2 regions of the Nocardia sp. NPDC058499 genome follow, and region 1 is predicted to be linked to the other one. Evidence: riboswitches for the same ligand, from Rfam matches in the RefSeq annotation. Region 1 holds a riboswitch; the other holds the start of a gene.

Region 1 (3,406 bases):
ATCTGGTTCGTCGTCCTGGCGATCGCCTACCTGTTCGTGCGCCGCAGCCCGCACCACGCGGCGCTGCGGAAACAGCATCAGGAAAAGGTCCTTGCGGAGATGACTGCCCTGCGCTGAATCGGCCTGGACGGGCGACGTCTCGGGCCGGCCGGAAACCGGTGCGCGGCGTCGCCCGTGAAGGGCGAAGCGCTGTATTCGAACAGGCCCCTACCGCATACGGCCGCCGCACGCTACCGGTTTGCATCCCGGACCGGGGCGCGGCGCTCCCTTCCGGCCATCAGGGCGGGAGGACGGCACCGGCCGCATCTGGAACAATCGCACCGTGACCGACGCCGAGACTGTGACCGAGGGCGAGCCCGGCAGCGGTAACCGCCTGGCCGGGTTCCTACGCTGCCATCTGCCGATGGTGGTGGTTGTCGCGGTGATCGCGGTCGCCGTGGTTTTCGTCGCGCAGGACCGGTGGCGGCGCGGCGCCATCTTCTTCGGCGGCGCGACACTCATCGCCGCCGCATTCCGGCTGTGCCTGCCCACGGTGCGGGTGGGATTGCTGGCGGTGCGCAGCAAACCGTTCGACGTGGGCGCACTCACCCTGCTGGGCAGCGTGATCGTGTTCCTTGCCGCCACTATCAATACGCTCGGCGTGAGCTGAAACCGGGAGCCGGATACCGCCCCGTCCCGGGGGTCGCCGTCACCTGACGGGGCCCCCGGTGAGGCGAAGGCGACAACCCCGCGTCAGCGGTGGGTGCGGGCCAGGCCCATCGTCTGGACCAGCAGCTTGCCGATGGCTTCGGCCTCGGTGAGGAACGCATCGTGACCGTCGCGGGACGAGATGACCTCGAAATGCCGGCATCCCGCCAGCCCCTCGGCCAATTCCCGCTGGGTATGCAGCGGGTACAGCCGGTCGGAGTCGATCCCGCCCACGATGCACGGCACCTCGGCGCGTGCCATCGCGGCCTCGATCCCGCCACGGCCGCGGCCGATATCGTGCCGGTTCATCGCCTCGCTGAGCAGCACATAGGTGGCCGGGTCGAAGCGTTTGCACAGTTTCTCGGCCTGGTATTCGAGATAGCTCTGCACCGCGTACCGGCCGCCGTCCCACGGGTCTTCACCGGCCTGCGGGCTGTTGGCGAACCGGCTGTCCAGCTCGACCTCCGTGCGGTAGGTGAGATGCGCGATCCGCCGGGCGATACCCATTCCGGCCATCGGCGCCCGGCCGGTGCCGTGGTAGTTACCGTCCTGCCAATCGGGGTCGCCGGTGATAGCGGCGATCTGGGTGGTCTGCGTGCCGATCTGATCCGCTGTCGCGCGGGCACCGACCGCGAGGACCAGGGCCGCGGCCAGCCGCTCCGGGGCGCACAGCATCCACTCGAGAACCCGCATCCCGCCCATCGAACCGCCGATCGCCGCGGCCAGCCGGTCGATACCGAGCAGGTCGAACAGCCTCAACTCGGCACTCACCTGGTCGCGGATGGAGATCTCGGGGAAGCGTGCCCCCCACGGCGCGCCGTCGGGCGCCGGGGAACCGGGGCCGGTGCTGCCCTGACAGCCGCCGAGCACATTGGTGGCGACCACACACCATTCGTCGGTGTCGATCGGCGCGCCCGGCCCGACCATCCCGTTCCACCATCCGGGTTGCGGATGCTCGGCATCGGGTTCGCCCACCACATGGGAATCACCGGTCAGCGCGTGCTCGATCAGCACCACGTTGTCCATGGCCGGGGACAGTTCGCCCCAGCGCTGGACGACCAGTTCGACCGCCGGTAGCCGGGCCCCGTTCTCCAGAGTGAGCTCGCCGATCTCGATCACGCCGACGGTGCCGTCGGACGGCGGTAGCTGCGCCACGGGTACGGCCCTGGTCTGTTCGGTGTTCACCTTCACGCGATGGCTTCCGCCCGCTGGGCCGCGACCGGCGGCGATAGCCGGGCCATATGAGTCACGGCCGTGAGGTGGGCGGGGATACTGCCATCGGTCATCTCGTGCTCCAGAAAATAGGGGGTTGCTCGCCGCGAAACGGAGTGCCAGGGCCGAGGCGACCAGCACCGGCACATAACGGCGACCTCCTGACATGCGCTTGCTCCCGGCTTTCGGAAGCCCGGTCATCACCCGGAGCACCCCACCGCAGCTGGAGGGTTGCCGGCCAGCGAGCCGGGGCTTGACGCTGGCACTCATGACCTGTTCCACATGGTAGCTGTGGGCTGTGGTGGATAGAAATCGGCATGGGCCACCACCAGGTAACCTTGTGGCGCGACTCACTGTGTGAGATCTCACGACCGGGCCTGGCTGCACCGTGCGATCACCACAAGCAGTACGCTCGTCTTGGTTACATCAGACGTCTCGTGGACAACGCGGGATGTATACGTTGTCTGTTGAACAGCTGGGGTCCGCTCACAAGCGTGTTCGCCTGGTTGTGCAATGAGGGCACCATCTTAGGAGGACACGAAGATCCATGTCCAAGATCAAGGTTGAAGGCACCGTCGTAGAACTCGACGGCGACGAGATGACCCGGATCATCTGGCAGTTCATCAAGGACAAGCTGATCCACCCGTACCTCGACCTGAACCTCGAGTACTACGACCTCGGCATCGAGTACCGCGACAAGACCGACGACCAGGTCACCGTCGACGCCGCGAACGCCATCAAAGAGCACGGCGTGGGCGTCAAATGCGCGACGATCACTCCTGACGAGGCCCGAGTCGAGGAATTCGGTCTCAAGAAGATGTGGCGGTCGCCCAACGGCACCATCCGCAACATCCTCGGCGGCACCATCTTCCGCGCGCCCATCATCATCTCCAATGTTCCGCGCCTGGTCCCCGGCTGGACCAAGCCGATCATCATCGGCCGCCACGCCTTCGGTGACCAGTACCGCGCCACCGACTTCAAGGCCTTCCAGGCCGGGACCGTCACCCTGACCTTCACCCCGGAAGACGGCAGCGAGCCGATCGTCCACGAGGTCGTGAAGATGCCGGAAGACGGCGGCGTCATCATGGGTATGTACAACTTCAAGAAGTCCATCGAGGACTTCGCGCGCGCCTCGTTCAACTACGGGCTGCAGCAGAACTACCCGGTCTACATGTCGACCAAGAACACCATCCTGAAGGCCTACGACGGCATGTTCAAGGACACCTTCCAGGAAGTGTTCGACGCCGAGTTCAAGACCCAGTTCGACGCGGCCGGCCTCACCTACGAGCACCGGCTGATCGACGATATGGTCGCCTCCTCCATGAAATGGGAGGGCGGCTACGTCTGGGCCTGCAAGAACTACGACGGCGATGTGCAATCCGACACCGTCGCGCAGGGCTTCGGTTCGCTGGGCCTGATGACCTCGGTCCTGCTCACCCCGGACGGCCAGACCTGCGAGGCGGAGGCCGCGCACGGCACCGTCACCCGGCACTACCGTCAGCACCAG
Region 2 (3,406 bases), on a different contig from region 1:
CCACTGATCACCCAGCCGACGCGATTCGGCATAGGCCCGAGCCGACGGGACTTCCAGATTGTGCCGCTGCAGCGTATCGGCCACAGCGACCGTGACCTGCCCGAACCCGCTGCGGTTGAGCAGATCGACGGTGGCGCCGAACTTCTCGCCTTCGTGATAGTCGGCACCGACACTTACCAGCAGAATTGTGGAGCGACCGGCATAGTCGTACTGCAGGCCCTTCAGGTCGAACGCCGCTTTATGGGAGGCGGAACCGACCGGCGCGGTAACGGTGAGTGTCATCAGCTCCACACCCCCAGCGGCTCGTCGCGACCGCGTACTCCGAGGAAAAGCCCGATCGTCACGCGGGGACGATCATGCGACGGCGCCACGGCATGCACCCGCCGCGGATCGATGAAGATCGCCTCGCCCACCACGGGCCGGACGGTGAGCGCCGGTGCTCCGACAGCCTCGCGGTCCACACCCCACACCCGCTCACCGGACAGTGCCCGGTACTCCTCCTCGGACGGATACGAGTCCCAGATCTCGAGCTCGCCACCGCGGTCGGGCATATCCAGATAGACGTTCACCGACAGCTGGCGGCGGATACCGAGAAGATCTTCCTCGGGCAGATTCCGCTGCACATTGTCGGTATGCGGCTCCAGGTCCACACCGGCCTGCTGATAGCGGACCACTCCGGCGAAGAACTTCCGGCTCTGCGAAGTCAGCAATACCGTCCCCGCCGGCCATGCTTCGTCGAGGAGAATCCGGATCGTGTCGGCCGGGTATGCATACGGCGCGGCGAGTTCTCGCAGACGCTGAAGGTGATCAGGGGCCGCTTGGAAGTAGGTGGACTCATCCCCCGGCGTCACCTCGGAGAACGCGTAGCCGATCCGCCGGAACTGCGGATCGGTGCCGAGCGGGCCGTGATCGTCCCGGCCGACGAACCGTCCGCGTAACCCGTCCAGCGCAGGGCCGGCGACGACGCCGCGCACCCGCACCGCGTAGACATCGCCTTTCAGCAGTTGCAGCAGGTGGTCGGCGGAGAACTCCTGAATCGATGTGGTGGCCAGGCGGCCGGATCGCTCGTCCAGTGGGTGGTCCGCAGATCCGGCTTCGGCTTCGGCAAATATTTCCGTCATCGTGTTCCTCCCCGTGCCGGCGAGATCCCGGCGCCGATAGTGGTCGTTCGCAGTGGCGAACGGCACGACGATCGATCACGTGCGGTCGACGAGAACCGCGCTGATCGCGGACACTCGAGTAACCCCGGTTCATCGGTCTGGCGTTAGCACCTTGTGGACGAATCCATGGTTGCCGCGACGTCGCAGAGCCAGTCTCTCGGTCGCTCGTGATGAAAATCCGTGCATTCGGAACATATGCAGCGCAAGGACTTCCATCAATGGTCAGGGAATCGGACGCGACCCAGCCGCGCAGGTCAGAAGTTATTAATCAAGCTGACCTCAACAGCGGGCGCACACACCCGGGGTTGACAAGCAGCGGACACCTCTGCCAATCTCGGCTCAGGTCATGAGTACCAGTGTTCAAGCCCCGGCTTGCTGGTCGGCAACCCTCCTCCGCGGTGGGGTGCTCCGGGTGACGACCGGGCCGTTCCCGATCGGGCACGGCAAGCGCGGACTCCGGCTCTCGTTCACCCCGGGGTCCCCCGACCCCGAGGATTGTTCCGATGACAGTCGCCATCGATACCCGTAGTGCTGCTGTGGCCTGCGTTTCCGGCCGCGATCTGCACGTCCCCCTGGTACAGGGCGGAACCCGCGCCTATGCGAATTTCGATTACGCCGCCAGCGCTCCCGCACTGACCCAGGTCACCGACCGGCTGGCCGCGCTGCTGCCGTATTACGCGAGTGTGCATCGTGGTGCCGGCTATACCTCGCGCATCTCGACCGACTGCTACGAAGCCGCCCGCGGGTCGGTCGCGCGATTTCTGAACTGCGCCGACGATCAGGTGGTCGTATTCACCCGTAATACGACCGACGCCCTGAACCTGCTGGCCGCCTGCGTTCCGGGCGACACCGTGGTGCTCGATATCGAACATCACGCCAACTTCCTGCCCTGGCAGCGCAACGGTCGCCGGGTGGTGCCTGTCGCGGACACGATCGAGGAGACTCTCGACCGGATCGCCCGCGAACTCGGCACGAAACCCGCTGCGCTGCTGTCTGTTACCGGCGCATCGAATGTCACCGGGGAAATCCTCCCGCTGGACCGGCTGGCCGCGCTCGCCCACCGGTACGGCACCCGGATCGCGGTCGACGCCGCGCAACTGGCACCGCATCGGCGGATCGACCTGCGCGCCTGCGGAATCGACTACCTCGCATTGTCCGGGCACAAACTGTATGCCCCGTTCGGGGCCGGTGTGCTGGTCGGCCGCCGGGACTGGCTCGACACCGCGAAACCCTATCTCGCCGGAGGCGGCGCGGTGCGGGAAGTGAGCACCGACGGTGTCGAATGGGCGCCGGCCCCGCAGCGGCACGAGGCCGGTTCACCGAACGTCCTGGGTGTGGCCGCGCTGGCCGCCGCCTGCGACACCCTCGGATCACTGCACGAGGCCGATACCACCGAACACGAGCGATATCTCACCGAGCGGCTACGAGACGGCCTGGACAGGATTCCCGGAGTGCGGTTCCTGCGCATCTGGCCCGACAGCACCGACAGTGTCGGGATCGTGGCGTTCACCGTCGACGGTGTCGAACCGGGCCACGTCGCGGCCTACCTCTCGGCCGAGCACGGTATCGGCGTGCGGGACGGCCGATTCTGTGCGCACCCGTTGCTGCACCGCCTCGGTGTGGACGGCGCACTGCGCGCCAGTATCGGCCTGGGCACCCGCGCCGGCGACGTCGATCGGCTGGTAGCAGCGATCGCGGCGCTGGTCGATCGCGGTACAGGCTGGAATTACCGGCAGCAGGACGGGCAATGGGGCCCGGCACCGGAGACGCGGGAGGGGCTCGCGCCCGGATCCGTGACCGGCGCAGCCCCTTGCGCGGCATTCTGAAGCCGGTACCCGGCGGTGATCCGTCCACTGGTTGCGTGCAGAACCGGCCCTGTAGTTATTCGTCGATGACCTGGGTGCCGCCGGCCGCTCGATCGTGCCAGCCCTGTTTCGCCGGGCTGGAACTGATCGTGAAAGCAATGGCGAGCGCGGCGACGAACCACAGCAGGCCACCGATCCACGGGATCAGGTTCAGCAGCATGTAGGCGTTGCGGACCGCCGAATCCTTCAGGCTGGGTTTCGGAGCCCCATCCGACCCGTTGACGTGCAACCCGAGCAGCTTCTTCCCGGGCGTCGATCCCGAGGAGACTTCGAAGGCGATGAAGTACAGCCAGCCGAAGGCTGCGCCCGGGAGGACGGACACCCAGTCGGGCAGGTCCGCGACCACGCCCAGTAGCCAGAAGAAGACCGCGCCGATGATGG

Evidence for each region. Region 1 has a riboswitch for S-adenosylmethionine ahead of ACFWPH_RS24020 (homoserine O-acetyltransferase). Riboswitches for the same ligand answer to the same signal wherever they lie in the genome.
Region 2: another riboswitch for S-adenosylmethionine. It lies ahead of ACFWPH_RS05020 (2OG-Fe(II) oxygenase); the one in region 1 lies ahead of ACFWPH_RS24020 (homoserine O-acetyltransferase).

What each region holds. Positions count from the first base shown of each region.
Region 1 covers NZ_JBHXMZ010000008.1:169,814-173,219, reverse strand. The annotation lists gene cycA (D-serine/D-alanine/glycine transporter) at 1-117, shown strand, start outside; gene ACFWPH_RS24025 (DUF3017 domain-containing protein) at 404-649, shown strand; gene ACFWPH_RS24020 (homoserine O-acetyltransferase) at 733-1,878, opposite strand; SAM riboswitch class IV at 2,063-2,173, opposite strand; gene ACFWPH_RS24015 (NADP-dependent isocitrate dehydrogenase) at 2,447-3,406, shown strand, end outside.
Region 2 covers NZ_JBHXMZ010000001.1:1,077,352-1,080,757, forward strand. The annotation lists gene ACFWPH_RS05015 (tRNA-dependent cyclodipeptide synthase) at 1-282, opposite strand, end outside; gene ACFWPH_RS05020 (2OG-Fe(II) oxygenase) at 282-1,121, opposite strand; SAM riboswitch class I at 1,248-1,337, opposite strand; SAM riboswitch class IV at 1,503-1,616, shown strand; gene ACFWPH_RS05025 (aminotransferase class V-fold PLP-dependent enzyme) at 1,664-2,986, shown strand; gene ACFWPH_RS05030 (RDD family protein) at 3,042-3,406, opposite strand, start outside.